2 regions of the Paracoccus sp. PARArs4 genome follow, and region 2 is predicted to be linked to the other one. Evidence: riboswitches for the same ligand, from Rfam matches in the RefSeq annotation. Region 2 holds a riboswitch; the other holds the start of a gene.

Region 1 (8,668 bases), on a different contig from region 2:
CATGGGCAAGGCCGGGTTCGACGATGCGGCGGGCCGACAGCACGTCGCCGATCAGCTGGCCGGTGATCGGCAGCACCTCCCACCCCATCCGCGCCTTGGGCGATGCCCATCCGTCGAAGCCCAGCCGCATCAGCCCCGCACGGGCCGCGGCGCGCGACAGGCCGAAACGCTCCATCGCGTCGGCCTCGGTGATGACCTCGCCGGGCGCGATCTCGCACCAGATGGTGGCGGCAAGCATCCGGTCCTCGGCAAAGCGGGACTTGGCGTCGGGGCTGGGAAGCCCGCCATCCGAAAGGCCCGAACGCAACATGGGAGAGCTTGGATCATACATGAAATGTCATACCGCTCGCTTTAACATGTCAGGTATGGTGTGATGACATATTCAATCTGGCAAGAAAAATCTGCATGGAGGATTGCCGTGACGAAAAAACTGTCCGTTCTCGGGGCACTTGGGCTTCTGGGCCAGCATCTCGTGGCACGCCTTCTGCGCGAACCGGGACTGGAGATCGTCAGCCTGCACGATCATCGCCACGCAGAATCGGCTGCCGATCTGCCGTGGTTCGCAGCGCCCGAGGCCCGCGATTTCGTGCTGGGCCAGCGCATCCTGTCCCCCGATGCCGCCGCGCCGGGCGACCTGATCCTGTCCTTCCTGCCCGATGCGGGCGCCGAGGCGATCGAGAAGCGGCATCTGGGCCGCGGCGCGCGCATCCTGTCGCATTGCGAATACGCACGCGGGGCGGGGCTGCTGCTGGCGCCCGGAATGCCGCTGCCGGACACGCGCGGGCATCAGCTTCTGGCCACGCCGAACTGCACGACCGCGATCTGCGCCCTGCCTCTTGCGCGGCTGCACCGCGCCTTCGGGATCGACGCGCTGCATGTCACGACGCTGCAGGCTGTCAGCGGCACGGACCTGCCGGGGATGCAGGCGCATCGGGCGCATGACCACGTGACCTCGGTCCTGCCGGGCGAGGCCCGCGCGCTGGAGGATGAACTGCGCATCCTGTTCGGGGGCGCCTTCACCACCAGTTGCATGGCGACGCGCGTTCCGGTCTGGCGCGGGCACACGATCACGCTGACCGCGCGGCTGGCCGCGGATGCGACCCGCGAACAGATCGCCGCGGCGCTGTCGGACGTGCCGGGCATCCATCTTGCGACGGCCCCCGAGGCGATGCCCCTGCACCGCCCCGAGATCGTGCAGGAGGACGCGTTCTGCACCATCGAGGGACTGCGGATCGGGCCGGACGGCTGGCTGCAGCTGACCCTGCGCGGCGACAATCTGGGGATGGCCACGACGGGACTGATGGTCGATCTGGCGGGCATCCTGCCGTGACGCCCTTTTCCTTCGGGTCTCCACGCGATTAGGGTGTCGTCCGAATATGCAGCACAAGAACGGGGGCGGCAGGATGGCCGACATGAAGGACAAGGTGGTTCTAGTCACGGGCGCAAGCCGGGGGATCGGCGCGGCGACGGCGCGGCTGTTCGCGGATGCGGGCGCGAAGGTCGGCGTCATGGCCCGCAGCACGGATGCCGTCGCGGCCCTGGCGTCCGAGATCGGCGGCGTGGCGCTGGCAGGCGACGTGGCCGATGCGGTGGCGATGCAGCAGGCCGTCGCGACGCTGCTGGAACGCTTCGGCCGGCTGGACGTGCTGATCAACAATGCGGGGCTAATCGGTCCCATTGCGGGCATAGCCGATGCCGACCCCGACGAATGGGGCCAGGCCATCGACGTGAACATCAAGGGCGTCTTCAACGGCATACGCGCGGCCCTGCCCGTGATGCGCAAGGCGGGGGGCGGCACGATCCTGACCATCGGCTCGGGCGCCGCGCATGGCCCGCAGGAAGGTTGGAGCGCCTATTGCGCCAGCAAGGCCGGGGCGCTGATGCTGACCCGTGCGCTGGACCTCGAGGCGCGCGGCGACGGCATCCGCGCCATCAGCCTGTCGCCCGGCACCGTCGCCACCGACATGCAGGCCGCGATCCGCGACAGCGGCATCAACCCGGTCAGCCAGCTCGACTGGTCCGTGCATATCCCGCCCGAATGGCCCGCCCGCGCGTTGCTGTGGATGTGCGGCCCCGAGGCCGATCAGTGGCTTGGCGACGAGATCTCGCTTCGGGACAAGGGGATCCGCCGCAGCGTCGGCCTGATCGACTGAGACACCCGCGCGGCCTGCCCGTCAGGTCGCGCGTTCGTCCTTGCTGCTGTCCATGACGATGTGGGAATTGATCGCGTTCACATGCGACTGCGTGCCCAGAACCTCGGTATGGAAGCGCTTGTAGGCCGCAAGATCGGCGGTCTCGACCCGCAAGATGTATTCGAACGAGCCCGCGATGTTGTGGCACTCGACCACCTCGGGGGCGGCGGCCATTGCGTGCTCGAACCCCTCTTGCGCGCGCTTGTTGTGCGATGACAGCCCGACCATGACATAGACGGCCAGCCCCCGCCCCATCCGTTCGGGATCGGTCACCACGCGATAGCCGCGGATGATGCCCGAACGCTCCAGTTCCTGCACGCGCCGCAGGCAGGCCGAGGGCGACAGCCCGACCCGCTCGGCCAGCGCGACGTTGCTGATGCGCCCGTCGCGCCGCAAAGCCTGCAATATCTTCACGTCCAGAGGATCCATCGGGGCCTTTCATTGCGCGATTATCGCGTTCAGCACGATATTTGGCGGATCATTGCGCCGGATCACCGCTATTGTTGCGCCGAACCAAGCCAGAGACAAGACCGATGACCATGACCGTCCTGACCGCCCTTCTGGGCTTTGCCCTTGCCGCCACGATCACGCCGGGGCCGAACAACCTGATGCTGATGGCATCGGGCGCGAATTTCGGCTTTCGCCGGACGCTGCCGCACATGATCGGGATCGTGGGCGGGGTCTCGTTGATGTCGCTTCTGGTGGGCGCGGGGCTGATGGCGCTGTTCCAGGCGGTGCCGGTGCTGAACACCGTGCTGAAGGTGCTGTCGGTCGGCTATCTTCTGTGGCTTGCGGCCAAGGTCGCGACCGCCGCCCCCATCCAGGACCGCGCCGCCGATGCGCGCCCCATGACCGCGCTTCAGGCGGCGGCGTTCCAGTGGGTCAACCCCAAGGCATGGGCGATGTGCCTGTCGGCCGTCACGCTCTATGCGCCCGACCGTTCGTTCCTGTCGGTGGCGCTGGTCGCGGGGGCGTTTGCGCTGGTGTCCTTTCCGGCGATCTCGGTCTGGGCGTGGCTGGGGACGGTGGTCCGGCGCTGGCTGTCGAACCCGGTGCGGCTGCGGGTCTTCAACGTGACGATGGCGGCGCTGCTGGTCGCCTCGCTGTGGCCGGTGCTGGGGCTTGGCGCAGGGGCTTGAACCGCATCAGCCGGCTGCCGTCGTCGGGATCGGTCAGCACGGTGGCGCGAACGCCGAAGACATCGGCCAGCAGGTCCGCGGTCAGCACCTGTTCGGGCGGCCCGACCGCGACCAGCCGACCGGCGGACATGACCGCCAGCCGGTCGCAGCGCATCGCCTGGTTCAGGTCGTGCAGCGCGATCATGGTGGGGATGCGCAGGGCGTGCACCAGATCCAGGATCGCCAGTTGATGGCCGATATCCAGATGGTTCGTCGGCTCGTCCAGCAGCAGGATCGCGGGGTCCTGCGCAAGGGCGCGGGCGATATGGGCGCGCTGTCTTTCGCCGCCCGACAGGGTGGACCAGTCGCGATCCGCAAGATGGGTCAGATCCGCGCGTTCCAGCGCGCGGGCGACATGCGCCGCGTCCGCATCGGACCAGCGCCGCAGCGCGTCCAGCCAGGGCGTGCGCCCAAGCGAGACCGCATCGCGGACGGTGATGCGGTCGGCGGTCTCGGCGGATTGGGCGACCATCGCCATGCGCCGCGCCACGTCGCGACGGCGCAGACTGCAGATGGGGTGCCCGTCCAGCGTCACCGCCCCGCGATCCGCCCGGATCAGGCCCGACATCAGCCGCATCAGCGTCGATTTCCCCGAGCCGTTCGGCCCGATCAGGCCCAGAACCTCGGGGCCCGACAGCCGCAGGTCCACGTCGCGCAGGATCCCGCGATACGACAGCGATCTGGCCTCCAGCGTCATGCGGACCCCCTTGCCCGGATCAGGATGACGGCAAAGGCAGGCGCGCCGACCAGCGCGGTCACCACGCCGATGGGCAGGGTCTGACCCGGCACCAGCACGCGCGCGATCACGTCCGCGGCGATCAGGAAGACCATTCCGGCAAGCGCGGTCGCCGGAACCAGCCTGCCATGCCGGCTGCCCACGAGGAACCGCGCCGCATGGGGCACGACCAGCCCCACGAAGCCGATGGCCCCGGTGACCGAGACCATCATCGCCGTCGCCCCCGCCGTCGCAAGAATCAGGACCGCCTGCACGCGGCGCACGGGCACGCCCAGCCCCGCCGCCGCATCGCTGCCGAAGGCGAAGGCGTCCAGCGCGCGCACGTGCCACAGCGTGACGGCCAGCGCGACGATGGCAGCGGTCAGCGTGCTGCCGACATCCTCCCACCGGGTGCCGGACAGGTTGCCCATCAGCCAGAACATGATCCCGCGCGCTTGTTCTGCATTGGCCGACCGCGCGATCACGAAGCTGGTCAGCGCGTTGAACAGCTGCGAGCCCGCAATCCCCGCCAGCACGATCTGCGCGGCACCCCGAGCGCCCGGTCCGCCGCCAGACAGCCGTGCAAGGCCCACGACCAGCGCGAAGGCCGTCAGCGCACCGATCAGCGCCCCCGCCGACATGGGCAGCATCCCCGCCCCGAGGCCCGCCACCGCGACCAGCACCGCACCCGTCGACGCCCCCGCCGAGATGCCCAGCAGATAGGGATCGGCCAGCGCATTGCGCAGCAGCGTCTGCAGCACCAGCCCCGAGATCGCCAGCCCCGCCCCGCAGGCCCCCGCGACCAGCGCGCGCGGCAGGCGATAGGCCCAGACGATGCCCTGGTCGATGGGATCGACCGCGTGGCCCGCGTCCCACAGCTGGTTCGCCAGCGCTTTCCACACCGTCGCGGGCGGGATCGGCGTCTCGCCCAGGGCCGCGCCCAGCAGGGGCGCGACCACGATCAGGCCAAGGATCAGGGGCAGCGTCCGAAGCGTCATTCGGCCAGCCTGCCCATCCCCTCGGCCATGGCCTCCAGCCCGTCCAGCATGCGGATGCTGCCATGCATGGCCTCGGCGTCGATGATGACGATGCGGTCATCGCGGACCGCCTGCATGCGGCTGGTCACGGGATCGCTGCGCAGGAACTCCAGCTTGGCCTGCACGTCGTCGGCCGGGAAGCGGCGGCGATCCATCCGCGCGATGAACAGGACCGAGGGATCGGCGCGGGCGATGGTCTCCCACCCCACCGTCGGCCATTCCTCGTCGGATGAGACGACGTTGCGCAGGCCCAGCCGGTACAGCATCCAGGCCGGGATGCCCATGCCCCCTGCCATGTAGGGATCGGCCTCCATCTCGGACGAGGAGAACCAGACCGCCGCCGAGGCGTCGGGCAGATCCAGCGCCCGCGCCTGCGCCACGACCGCGCGTTCGCGCGATTGCAGGTCGGCGACCAGCGCATCGCCCGCCGCCTGCGCATCCATCACCGTGGCGATCTGCGTGATGCTGTCCCACAGCGTGCCGATGTCGAAGGGCGCAAGGCGCGTGCCGTCGGCGCCGACAAGATTGTCCTTGCCGCTGCAATCGGTCGGCATGACATAGGTCGGGATGCCCAGATCTTCGAACTGTTCGCGGGTGCCGACCGCGCCCTGTTCGCCGATCATCCATTCGAACATCGTGGGCACGAAGCCGGGGCGCTTGTTCACCACGGCCTCGAAGCTGGGGGTGTTGTCGCTGATGCGCTCCACCCCGGCGTCGATCCGGGCGTAATCCGGCAGCACGCCGTTGAACCACAGCGCCGTGCCGGCCATGCGGTCCTGCTGCCCCAGGGCATAGAGGATCTCGGTCGTGGACTGGCCGATCGAGACGACATTCGCCGGGCGTTCCGGGATCGTCACGCGATGGCCGCAATTCTCGATGGTCAGGGGGTATTCGGTCGGCGCGGCAAGCGCCGCCAGCGGAAATCCAGTCGCGCAGATCGCGATCGCAAGCTTCTTCATCTTGTCGTCCTTCATCGTTGTGAAGGACGGGGCAAAGGAAGGCGCAGGACGACGTTCCGGCGGGACCGGGCGCATCGCCAGCGTGATCCCTCCGGGGCACCCCGCCCGGCATGGTCGCAGTCGCGATGGCAGGTCTCCTGACTTGCGGATCGCGGCCTTGCCCGCCTTCCCGGCGCGGGCGCCAGTGGCATATGGGGTCGGCTACCGCTTACAGTTGCGGGGGCAGTCGCGGAATCGGCACCTTCTGGTTACACCTCACCGCGTTCCCTTTTCACCCGCCCGGAACCTTGGCCGCGCGGGAACCATCGCAGCGATGCATGACCGCTGCCGGGGGCCAAGTCAATCGGCCAGGACCGCGACCTACAGTCCGTTGACCGGCACCTTCAGCATGGGACGGCCATCCCTGTCGGTCGGAACCTCGCCCCCGCGCATGTTCACCTGAAGCGAGGGGATGATCAGCCGCGGCATCGCCAGCGTCGCGTCGCGTTCGGTCCGGAAGCGGACGAATTCCTCGCGGGTGCGGCCATTGCCGACATGGATGTTGTGGGCCTTTTCCTCGGCCACGGTGGTCTGCCACTGGATGTCGCGGCCGTTCGGGCCGTAATCGTGGCACATGAACAGGCGCATCTCGTCCGGCAGCGTCAGGACGCGCTGGATGGAATCGAACAGCACCCCCGCATCGCCGCCGGGAAAATCGGCACGGGCCGAGCCGCCATCCGGCATGAACAGCGTGTCCCCGACAAAGGCCGCGTCGCCCATGACATGGACCATGCAGGCGGGGGTGTGACCGGGGGTATGGATCGCAAAGACCGGCATGTTGCCCACCATGTAGCGGTCGCCATCCTCGAACAGGCGGTCGAACTGGCTGCCGTCGCGCTGGAACTCGGTCCCCTCGTTGAAGATCTTGCCGAAGGTGTCCTGAACGACCATGATCTGCGCGCCGATGCCGATCCTGCCGCCCAGCCGTTCCTGGATATAGGGCGCGGCGGACAGGTGGTCGGCATGGACATGCGTTTCGATGATCCATTCCAGCCGCAGCCCGCGGTCGCGCACCTGGCGGATCAGCTCGTCCGCGTGGTCATGGGTGATCCGCCCGGCGGAGTAGTCGATGTCCATCACGCTGTCGATGATCGCGCAGGCGTCGGATGACGGGTCCCGCACCAGGTAGCTGATCGTGTTCGTGTCCTTGTCGAAGAAGCCGTGAACCTCGGGGTGGATGTCCATGCGAAGCGGAAAGGCGGTCATCTGGGGATCTCCTTCGGGCGGGGGGCCGGGAACGACATGCGGCGCAGCATGAAGCCGATGATGACAGCCGACAGGAACAAGGCAACCTCCCATCGCAGGGTCCCGAGCGCGGGGATCGCAGCCCCGGGGCAGAAGCCCGCGATGCCCCAGCCGATGCCGAAGATGGCGGATCCCCCGATCAGGCGCGCATCCGGGCGGGTCGCTGTCGGCAGATCGAAGCGCTGTGCCAGCAGCGGTCCGTCCATCCGCAGGGCCAGCCGGTATCCCGGCAGCGCGACGGCCAGCGCGCCCCCCATCACGAAGGCCAGCGACGGGTCCCACGCCCCCGCGATGTCGAAGAAGTTAAGCACCTTGGCCGGGTCCATCATTCCCGACAGGGCGATGCCGATCCCGAAGACCAGCCCGGTCGCGACGGCAAGAGCGAAGCGCATGACCCCTATCCCCCGATCACGTGGCGGATGACGAAGACGGTCGCCGCCGCCGTCGCCATGAAGACCGGCACCGCGACCATCGAGCGGCGCGACAGCCGCGCCAGCCCGCAGACCCCGTGTCCCGAGGTGCAGCCGGACCCGAGGCTGGCGCCGAACCCCACGAGGATCCCGCCCGCGACGATCATGCCGGGACCGGCCGGAACCTCGATCCGCGGCAGGCGTCCGGTAAGCGCCCAGAGAATTTCCGGCGCGGCGACCATGCCGATCACCAGCCCCAGCCGCCAACCGGCTTCCCCGCGCGACGGCGCGAAGACCAGACCCGACAGGATACCCGTGGCCCCCAGAACGCGGCCCAGCCCCGCCATCAGCATGACGGCGGCCAATCCGATCAGCAGCCCACCCTGAAGGGACGACCAGGGGGTGAAGACGGTATCCATCGCGATCCTCGTGACTTGGCCGGGCGGGGCATCCGCCGGTGGCTCTCGGTCCGTGGATAAGGCCCGCGGTGCGGCGCGTCGGTGACATTGTCACGCTTGGCCGATCACCCGGCCTGCGCCATCGCCCGCAACGCCGCGCGGTCGGCGATGTCGATCCGTCCCCGCGACTGCGCGACAAAGCCGCGCTTCTGGAAATCGTGCAGCAGGCGGGAAATCACCTCCCGGGCGGTGCCAAGCTCGGATGCAAGCTGCGAATGGGTCGCGGCAAGGCTGTCATGCGCGCCCGCCAGCAACAGCAGACGCTCGGCCAAGCGCATGTCCATGCGCGCGAAGGCCACGTCGTTCACGACCCGCAGCAGGTCGATCAGCCGCCGCGAATAGGCCGCGAAGACGAAATCGCGAAAGCCGGGCTCCTCGGCGGTCAGCCTGTCGAAATCGGCCCTGGGCAGGGTGATGACCGTCAGGTCGGTCTCG
Region 2 (8,668 bases):
GCCTGCGCGGCCTCGCCCGGGTCGTTGACGATGAAGGGATAGATGACGGGCAGCGCCCCGGTCAGCGCCTGCGGCCAGCATTCGCCCGACAGCGCGACGGATTTGCCCGGCAGCCATTCCAGCGTGCCATGCGCGCCCATGTGGATCAGCGCATCGGGCGCCTGCGCCCGCAGCCACAGGTAGAAGGCGACATAGGCGTGGCGGGGCAGGCGGGTCAGGTCGTGGTATTCGTCCTCGCGCCCCTTTCGGTGGCTGCGCTCGGGTTGCAGCGCCAGGATCAGGTCGTCGCGGACCAGCGCGCGCAGGTGGAACGCGCCGTCGCGGCAATCGGGGTCGTCCGAGGGATCGCCCCATTCGGCCCGCAGCCGGTCCCGCAGCGCCTGTGGCAGCGTCCCAAGCGCCGCACGGTAATCCTCCAGCGGCCAGCGGATCGCGGCCTCGGCCAGCTCTGCCGCAAGGGGGGCGTGCCCCAGCATCCCCGCCACCGCATCCGCCGATGCCAGCGCGTCCAGCCCGACCGCGTGGGCCATCTGCCAGTCCCGCCCCGGATAGGTGGACAGCACCATCGCCACGCGCGGCCCGTCGCGTTCGGACAGGCGCAGCCATGCCGCGATCCGGTCGCATGCCGCACCCACCATGGCGGGGTCGGGCCGATGGGCGAAGCGCGAATATTGCAGCAGGGAATCGCGCGGCGCGGGGGACTTGAAGCTGACGACGCCCGCGAAGACGCGCCCGTCCACCTCGGGCAGGACGACGTTCATCGCAAGATCGGATGGCGACAGCCCACGCTCGGCCTCGGCCCATTCGCGGCGGCGGTTGGTGGACAGCGCGATCTGGAAGACGGGGCAGGTCAGCCCGCCGAAGGGCGCGGCGGAGAAGCCCGTGGCGTTGACGATTGCCCGCGGGCGCAGGTCGGCCCCGCGCAGGAAATCGGCAAAGCCCTCGGACTTGAGCGAGGGGGTGAAGACGCCGATTGCCGGGATGCCGCGATCGCGCAGCTTGCGGATCACTGCGTCGATGGCGGCGGTATCGGCGGCGGCCAGCCAGCTGCGATAGAAGGTGACAAGCACGGCCCCCTGCGGCGGGGCCGGAACGACGCCCAGATCGGGGTCGTGGAACCCCATCTGCGGCAGGGCGGTGCGGCCCGCGACGGGTGCCGCGTGCAGACCCGCCGCGATGGCCATCTGCGCCAGCGCCGCCTGCGCGGCCACCGCGCCGCCCTGGTCGCAATGGCGGCGCAGCACGCGCAGCACCGATGCGGGGACGGTGGACATCTCCTCCAGCCGGGGATCGTCGCGCCCGTCGGCGGGCAGGACGGCCAAGGCGATCCCCTTGCGCCGCGCCAGGTCCTGGACGGATGCAAGGCCATAGGGCCAATAGGCCTCGCCGCCGATCAGGCGGATCAGGATGCCCTTGGCCCCCGAGAGCGTCTGGTCGACATAGGTATCGACCGAGACCGGGTGCCGAAGCGCCACGAGGTTGCACAGCCGCAGCGACGGAAGCCCTCCATCCGCCCGGTGCCAGCCCGCCGCGAACGCGCCCAGGTCGCTGTCGGAAAAGGACAGCGCCACCAGGTCGCCCGGCGTCTGGCCGGGGTCATAGGGGGCGTCCGTTTCCTCGAGCCCCACGCGTTCGCGGAAGACCACATGCATCAGGCGGGCACGGCCTGCAGCATCGCGCGGATCGCGGGCGCGTCGATGCGGTCGTGTTCGGCGATCACCACCAGTCGCGAGATGCGGGGCGCGTCGCCCCAGGGGCGGTCGTACTGGTGGCGCACCCGCGCGCCGACGGCCTGCACCAGCAGGCGCATCGGCTTGCCCTGAACGGCGACGTGGCCCTTGACCCGCAGGATGTCATGCGTCCGCGCCAGATCCGCGATGCGGTCCGACAGCGCCTGCGGATCGTCGATCTCGGGCAGGTCGACGACGATGGTGTCGAAATCCTCGTGTTCGTGATCGTCGGCACCGTCATGGTGGCTGGGGCGGGCGTCGATGTCATCCTCGGCCGCCGCGTTCAGGCCCAGGATCAGGCGCGGGTCGATCGCTCCTTCGGTCACGGCCAGCATGGGCAGCTTGCGCGGGGCCTCGGCCTCGATCACGGCGCGGGCGGCGGCCAGGCCGTCCTGGCCCGCAAGGTCCGCCTTGGTCAGCAGGATCACGTCGGCGCAGGCGATCTGGTCCTCGAAGACCTCGGCCAGGGGGGTGTCGTGATCCAGCCCCTCATCGGCCAGGCGCTGCGCCTGCACGGCATCCTCGTCGGGCGCGAAGCGGCCCGCGGCCACGGCCTCGGCATCGGCAAGGGCGATCACCCCGTCCACGGTGATGCGCGAGCGGATCGCGGGCCAGTCGAACGCCTTCAGCAGGGGTTTGGGCAGCGCAAGACCCGAGGTTTCGATCAGGATGTGGTCGGGCTTCTGCGGCAGGGCCATCAGCCGTTCCAGCGTGGGGATGAAGTCGTCGGCCACGGTGCAGCAGATGCAGCCGTTCGACAGCTCCATGATGGCATCGGCGGGGCAGTTGTCGTCGGCGCAGCCCTTCAGGATGTCGCCATCGACGCCCATCGTGCCGAATTCGTTGACCAGAACGGCCAGCCGCTTGCCCTGCGGGTTCTGCATCAGGTGACGGATCAGGGTCGTCTTGCCTGCGCCCAGAAAGCCCGTGATGACGGTGACGGGGGTCTTGGTGAGGTCGGTCATGGATCACTCCTGCGGGGGGATGCGGGCAAGGCTCTGCTTGCGGAAGATGACGGGGCGCTGCCGCCACGGGACCAGCCCGTCCGGCGTCGCGGCATAGGCCGAGGCGCCCTCGCGGATGTCGGCGGCATCCTCGGGGCCCAGGCGGCCATAGACATAGGACCACTTGCCCGGGGCATGCAGCGCGACGGAACAGCCCTGCGAACAGGCCGACAGGCATTCGACGGCGCGCACCTCGACCCCTTCGGGCGGTGCCGTTGACAGGGCGGCGTGCAGGGTCGCGCCGGGGCGGGGCGCATCGGGGTCTGCCGCCGGGTCGGTGCCCCGGCAGGTGGTGCAGACATGCAGAATGGCGCGCATCGCGGGCCCGTCCTTTCGCTGCGGCGGCAGGGCATGGCCAACAGGACGGCCCCCATGGCCGTCGGCTGCCGGTTGCGGAAAACACCCCGTCCGCCCGTGATCGTTCGGCGCTGGCAGGTCTCCCGGCTTGCGGATCAAACGGTCGGCCCACCTTCCCGGCACGGGGCCAGTGGCACGGGCGACCTCTCCGGTCACGGTCGCGGGGGCGGCTGCGTTCGGGCGGTGGCCCTTCGCATTCCCTCTTCGCCCGCCTTGCGGCGGGAACCAGCGCGGGTTTACCAAAGTCCGGACCGCCCCCGAATGTCAACCGAAAGGACCAAGGCCGTGACGGAACAGAGCGACGAAACCGAGGCCCGCCACAGCGCCAAGATGGCCAAGAAGAAGGCCGCCCGCGACCGCATGATGGAGACGAAGACCGGCGAGAAGGGGCTGATCATCGTCCATACCGGCCCCGGCAAGGGCAAGTCCAGCAGCGGTTTCGGCATGATCATGCGCTGCATCGCCCACGAGATGCCTTCGGCCGTGGTGCAGTTCATCAAGGGGGCGTGGGACACGGGCGAGCGCACGCTGCTGACCACGCATTTCGCGGATCTGTGCCAGTTCCACGCCATGGGCGAGGGCTTCACCTGGGAAACCCAGGACCGCGCCCGCGACATCGCCATGGCCGAGGCCGGCTGGCAGAAGGCGCAGGAGCTGATCCGCGACCCCGAGATCCGCATGGTCCTGCTGGACGAGATCAACATCGCCTTCCGCTACGGCTATCTGGACGTGCAGCAGGTGCTGGATTTCCTTGCGGTCGAGAAGCCGCCCATGACCCATGTCGTGCTGACCGGGCGCGGCGCCCCCGAGGCGCTGGTCGAGGCTGCCGACCTGGTGACCGAGATGGGCCAGGTGAAGCATCCGTTCCGGGCCGGGATCAAGGCGCAGGCCGGGGTCGAGTTCTGATCCGCGCGGCCTTTCTTTGACCGCGGTGCCGCAATGCGGCATTGTGGTCACGACAGGGTGAACCCAAGGCCGGGGCTGCGTGTTCATCTTTCGCAAGAAACGAAAGGCCAGACATGACGCCCCCAGTCCTTCCTGCGGATGCCGCCCTGTTCCTCGATTTCGACGGCTGTCTCGTGGATATCGCGCCGCGACCCGATGCGGTGGTGATCACCGACGCGCTGCGGCGCAGGCTCGCGCTGCTGCACGACCGGCAGGGGGGCGCGGTCGCGCTGATCTCGGGGCGGGACGTGGGCGACCTGCGCCGGATGCTGCCCGAGTTCGGTGGCTGGATCGCGGGCAGCCACGGCTCCGAACTGTCCACCGGGCCGGGCCACGTGGAGCCGCTGCACGAACATCCCTTCGACGCGCCCGCGCTGCATGCCCGCACCCGCGAACTTGCGGCCCCCCATCCCGCCATCCTGGTCGAGGAGAAGCCCCACGGCGTCGCCATGCATTACCGCGCGGACCCCGCGCTGCGCGGCTTCGTCGAGGATACGATGGCCGCGCTGGCCTCCGAGCATCCCCACCTGCAGCTGCAACCCGCCAAGATGGCGCTGGAGCTGCGCCCGGGCGGGGTGGGCAAGGATACCGCGATGGCCCGCCTGATGCAGCATCCGCCCTTCGCGGGGCGCATGCCCGTCTTCGCGGGCGACGACACGACCGACGAACCCGCCATGGCCGAGGCCCAGTCGCGCGGCGGTTTCGCCATCAAGATCGGGGACGGCATGACCGCCGCCCGCCACCGTCTTCCCGACCCCTCGGCGCTGGCCGACTGGTTGGACGAAGCATTGCAGAAGAACTGAGAGAACATCATGTCCCGCCTTGTCGTCGTCTCGAATCGTCTTCCCCTTGGTGACAATCCGTCGGGGGGACTCGTGGTGGCGCTGGACGATGCGCTGCGCAGTTCCGGCGGGTTGTGGATCGGCTTTTCCGGCGAACCGGTCGACGATCCGGCCGATGCGCTGATCGACCATCCCGGCGCGGCCTTCGACCGCCTGTCCTTCGACCTGTCCCCCGAGGATCACCACAACTACTACCTGGGCTTCTCGAACTCGGTCCTCTGGCCCATCTGCCACGGGCGGGCGGACCTGTCGCATCTGGATCCGATCTATCTGGACGGATACCGCAAGGTCAGCGCCCGCATCGCGCGGCTGATGGTGCCGCATCTGCGCCCAGATGACCGCATCTGGGTGCAGGATTACCAGCTGTTCGCCCTTGGGGCCGAGCTGCGCAAGCTGGGGGTGCGGAACGCCATCGGGCATTTCCTGCACATCCCCTTCCCGGCGCCCGCCGAATGCGCGACCCTGCCCAACCCGGCCGAGCTGTTCGACTGGATGATGGCCTATGACCTCGTGGGGTTCCAGGCGCGCCGCGACCTGGACAATTTCGCGGCCAGCGGCCACCACATGACCGGGATGGAGCAGACGGACGAGAACCGCTTCGCCCTTGGCGGACGGACCCTGCGCGCCGAGGTGTTCCCCATCGGCATCGACGCGCGATCCTTCGTCGAGGAGGCGCGCGATGCGCCGGATGCCGACCGCGTCCGCTTCCTGACCAATGCCCGGCTGATGATCGGCGTGGACCGGCTGGATTACTCCAAGGGCATCCCGCAGCGTTTCCGCGCATTCCAGCAGCTTCTGGACAAGATCCCGGACCTGCACGAGCAGATCTCGTTCCTGCAGATCGCCCCGCCCACGCGCAGCGGCGTGCAGGCCTATGACGACATCCGCGAGGAGACCGAGCACCTGGCGGGCCGCATCAACGGGCAGTTCGCCACGCTGAACTGGACGCCGATCCGCTTCATCAACCGCCCCTATCCGCGGCAGGTGCTGGCGGGGCTGTACCGGCAGGCGCGCATCGGGCTGGTGACGCCGCTGGCCGACGGGATGAACCTGGTGGCCAAGGAATTCGTCGCGGCCCAGGACCCCGAGGATCCGGGCGTGCTGATCCTGTCGCGCTTTGCCGGCGCGGTCGAGCAGATGCCCGCGGCGCTGGTCATCAACCCCCATGACGCCCACGAGACCGCCGCCGCGATGGCCTCGGCCATGCGGATGTCCAAGGCCGAGCGCAAGTCCCGCCACCAGGAGCTGCTGTCCGTGGTGCTGGAGAAGGACGTCGCCTGGTGGTCGGCGGCCTATCTGAAGGCGCTGGACGAGGAAGCCGCGCAGGACGCGCTGACCGAATAGGCAACGGCCTGCGTTTCTGCCGCCCCGCGCGGCAGATCGCGCCCGCACCCCCGCCGCGATGCGGTGATGCGTGACGGGGCGGGAAAACGGGCGCAACCTTGGGTTACGAGGTCGCGCCACCTCGAGTGTTCAACCCACCGGTTCCGGGCCTCCTGGCCTTCTGGATTGGACCAGCGAAGTAGGCCGCCGGATCTGACGCACCCCTCCTCCCTGCGGACAGACCGGCGGCCGATCGTTCCTCAGCCGATCAGCCGCACCGCATGGGCGACGCCCGCGCCATAGCCGTGGACACCCATCCCCGCGATCACCGCATCCGCGCGATGCGAGACATAGGAATGGTGCCGGAACGCCTCGCGCTTGTGGACCTGGCTGATATGCACCTCGATCACGGGGCCGTCGAAGGCGTTCAGCGCATCCAGCACCGCGACCGAGGTATGGGTCAGCGCGGCGGGGTTGATCACGATGGCCGCGGCCTGCAGGCGGGCCTCGTGGATCCAGTCGATCAGCTGGCCTTCCCAGTTCGTCTGCAGGAACCGTATTTCGTGCGGGCCTGCGGCCTCGCTGCACAGGGCCTCGATATCGGCCAGCGTCTCGTGGCCATAGATTTCGGGCTGGCGCTGGCCCAGCAGGTTCAGGTTCGGACCGTTCAGGACATAAATCTGCGACATCGGGACCTCGTGCGTTTCGTTCATGCCTAGCCTGCGGCGCGGCCGCTGTCAGCAGGGCAGCAGCACATGGCCCGCGGTTTCGCCCGCCGGATCGATCAGCACCAGTCCCCGCGCATCCAGCAGCGCAAGGTGGCCCGCATGCGTCTCGGGGCCGGACCACAGCACCTGCCCGTCATGCCCGACGACCAGCAGCCCGCTCGCCAGCCGCAGCGTGCCGGGACCGGGCGCCTGCCAGGCGACCCGCCCGCCGCGATGCAGTGCGGGGCCGGTCCGGGGGTCGTTCACCAGTTCCGCGTCGCAATCGGCGGCCTGCAGCGCCTGGCCGGGATGCAGCGCGTCCGTCATGCGGTCGGTCGCGCGGCATTCGCCCGCCAGCGCGCGGCGCATGGCCGTGGCCAGCGCATCGCCGCGCAGCCCTTGCGCCTGCAGGACCGTCAGCTTGGCCAGCGCCGAGACGGCGGTGATGTCGCCGCCCATGATCACCCCCGTCGCGGTGATCCAGGTGCCCGCGGCGTAATGCAGCGCACCCACGGCGCCGCCGATGGCGCGGCTGGTCAGCACGACCGGCACCCCCGTCTGCGCGGCGCGCGACAGGGCGCGTTGCAGGCTGCCGTCGCCCTCGGGCAGGTTCCCCTCGCCAAACGCCTCGATGATCAGGCCCGTCGCGCCGCGTTCCAGCGCGTCGTCGATCATGCGGGCAAGGACCGGCGTGCCGGCGGGAATGGCGGGCAGGATGACGACCTGCTGCGCCTCGATCCGGTCGGCGATTTTGTCCAGACGCGCAAGGGTGCGGGCGGGGTCCAGCGCGCGTGCGGGCGTGGCCGGTCCGGGCAGGGCGGTGGCCATGCGCCGGATTCCGATGCCGCCACGGGCCAGCGGTGGCAGATGCGGGCTGTCGAAGGCCGCGAAATCCGTGCTGGAGACCTTGAGCGCGCGATTGCCGCGCAGCAGGCTGCCGTCGAAGAACAGCCCCACCTCGGGGATGCGCAGGGTGGCGGCCCGGATCGCGCCCGCCAGGTTGCCAAGCGCGTCCGACAGCGCGTTCAGCACCACCCCTTCGGCCGAGTCGACGAAGATCGGGACCTGCGATCCGGTCAGGATCACCGGCTTGGACAGCGCCTGCACCGCGATCCCGTCCGCGTCCCATTCGCCCAGCAGCATCGACAGCGCCGCGCCCGAATAATCCATCGTGTCGGTGCCGTGCAGGATCACGAAGCCGTCGTAATCGTCATGCAGCGACAGCAGATGCGCGGCCATCCGGCACCAGTCGCACGGCACGAGGCCCGAACTGTCCAGCGTGCCGTTCCCGCTGCCCGGAAAGCGCAGCGTGTCGTCCACGTGCAGGGTGACACCGGGAATGGTGGCGCGGATCGCCGGTTCGACCAGCCGGCGCATCGCGTCGGCGAAATCGCTCGGGTGCATGGGGGCCAGCGGCTGACCCAGGCTGGTGATCGTTCCGCCGGTATTGATGATGCAGATGCGCATGCGATGCCCCCGTCCTGTCGCGGGCCCTTATACGGGCTGACGGACGCCGATCCAGCCCCGAAGGAAGGATGACAGGTTGCGCGTCAGGTCCTCCGACACATAGCCGCCCTCCTGCACGATGACCGAGGGCAGGTTCAGCGCGGCGATGCGGCGGGCGGCCACGGCAAAGCCGGGGGTGGTGACGGCCAGGCCCTTGAAGGGGTCGTTCTCATGGGCGTCCAGTCCAAGCGCCACGACCAGCGCGCCGGGCGCGTGGTCGCGGATGCGCGCGAGGGCACGGTCCAGCGCGGCCA

Evidence for each region. Region 2 has a riboswitch for cobalamin ahead of QMZ16_RS12120 (DUF1636 domain-containing protein). Riboswitches for the same ligand answer to the same signal wherever they lie in the genome.
Region 1: linked by a shared signal. The riboswitch ahead of QMZ16_RS14020 (ABC transporter substrate-binding protein) and the one ahead of QMZ16_RS12120 (DUF1636 domain-containing protein) in region 2 are both predicted to bind cobalamin.

Annotation. Positions count from the first base shown of each region.
Region 1 covers NZ_CAMZMW010000019.1:1,408-10,075, reverse strand. The annotation lists gene QMZ16_RS14055 (GntR family transcriptional regulator) at 1-310, opposite strand, end outside; gene QMZ16_RS14050 (Asd/ArgC dimerization domain-containing protein) at 419-1,330, shown strand; gene QMZ16_RS14045 (SDR family oxidoreductase) at 1,404-2,153, shown strand; gene QMZ16_RS14040 (Lrp/AsnC family transcriptional regulator) at 2,175-2,621, opposite strand; gene QMZ16_RS14035 (LysE family translocator) at 2,726-3,331, shown strand; gene QMZ16_RS14030 (ABC transporter ATP-binding protein) at 3,261-4,067, opposite strand; gene QMZ16_RS14025 (iron ABC transporter permease) at 4,064-5,083, opposite strand; gene QMZ16_RS14020 (ABC transporter substrate-binding protein) at 5,080-6,081, opposite strand; cobalamin riboswitch at 6,191-6,403, opposite strand; gene QMZ16_RS14015 (MBL fold metallo-hydrolase) at 6,442-7,326, opposite strand; gene QMZ16_RS14010 (YeeE/YedE family protein) at 7,323-7,757, opposite strand; partial or broken gene QMZ16_RS14005 (YeeE/YedE thiosulfate transporter family protein) at 7,763-8,206, opposite strand; gene QMZ16_RS14000 (Crp/Fnr family transcriptional regulator) at 8,299-8,668, opposite strand, start outside.
Region 2 covers NZ_CAMZMW010000014.1:30,599-39,266, forward strand. The annotation lists gene cobN (cobaltochelatase subunit CobN) at 1-1,652, opposite strand, end outside; gene cobW (cobalamin biosynthesis protein CobW) at 1,652-2,695, opposite strand; gene QMZ16_RS12120 (DUF1636 domain-containing protein) at 2,699-3,052, opposite strand; cobalamin riboswitch at 3,147-3,336, opposite strand; gene cobO (cob(I)yrinic acid a,c-diamide adenosyltransferase) at 3,353-3,997, shown strand; gene otsB (trehalose-phosphatase) at 4,111-4,839, shown strand; gene QMZ16_RS12135 (trehalose-6-phosphate synthase) at 4,849-6,222, shown strand; gene QMZ16_RS12140 (type II 3-dehydroquinate dehydratase) at 6,462-6,890, opposite strand; gene QMZ16_RS12145 (asparaginase) at 6,939-8,375, opposite strand; gene QMZ16_RS12150 (histone deacetylase family protein) at 8,403-8,668, opposite strand, start outside.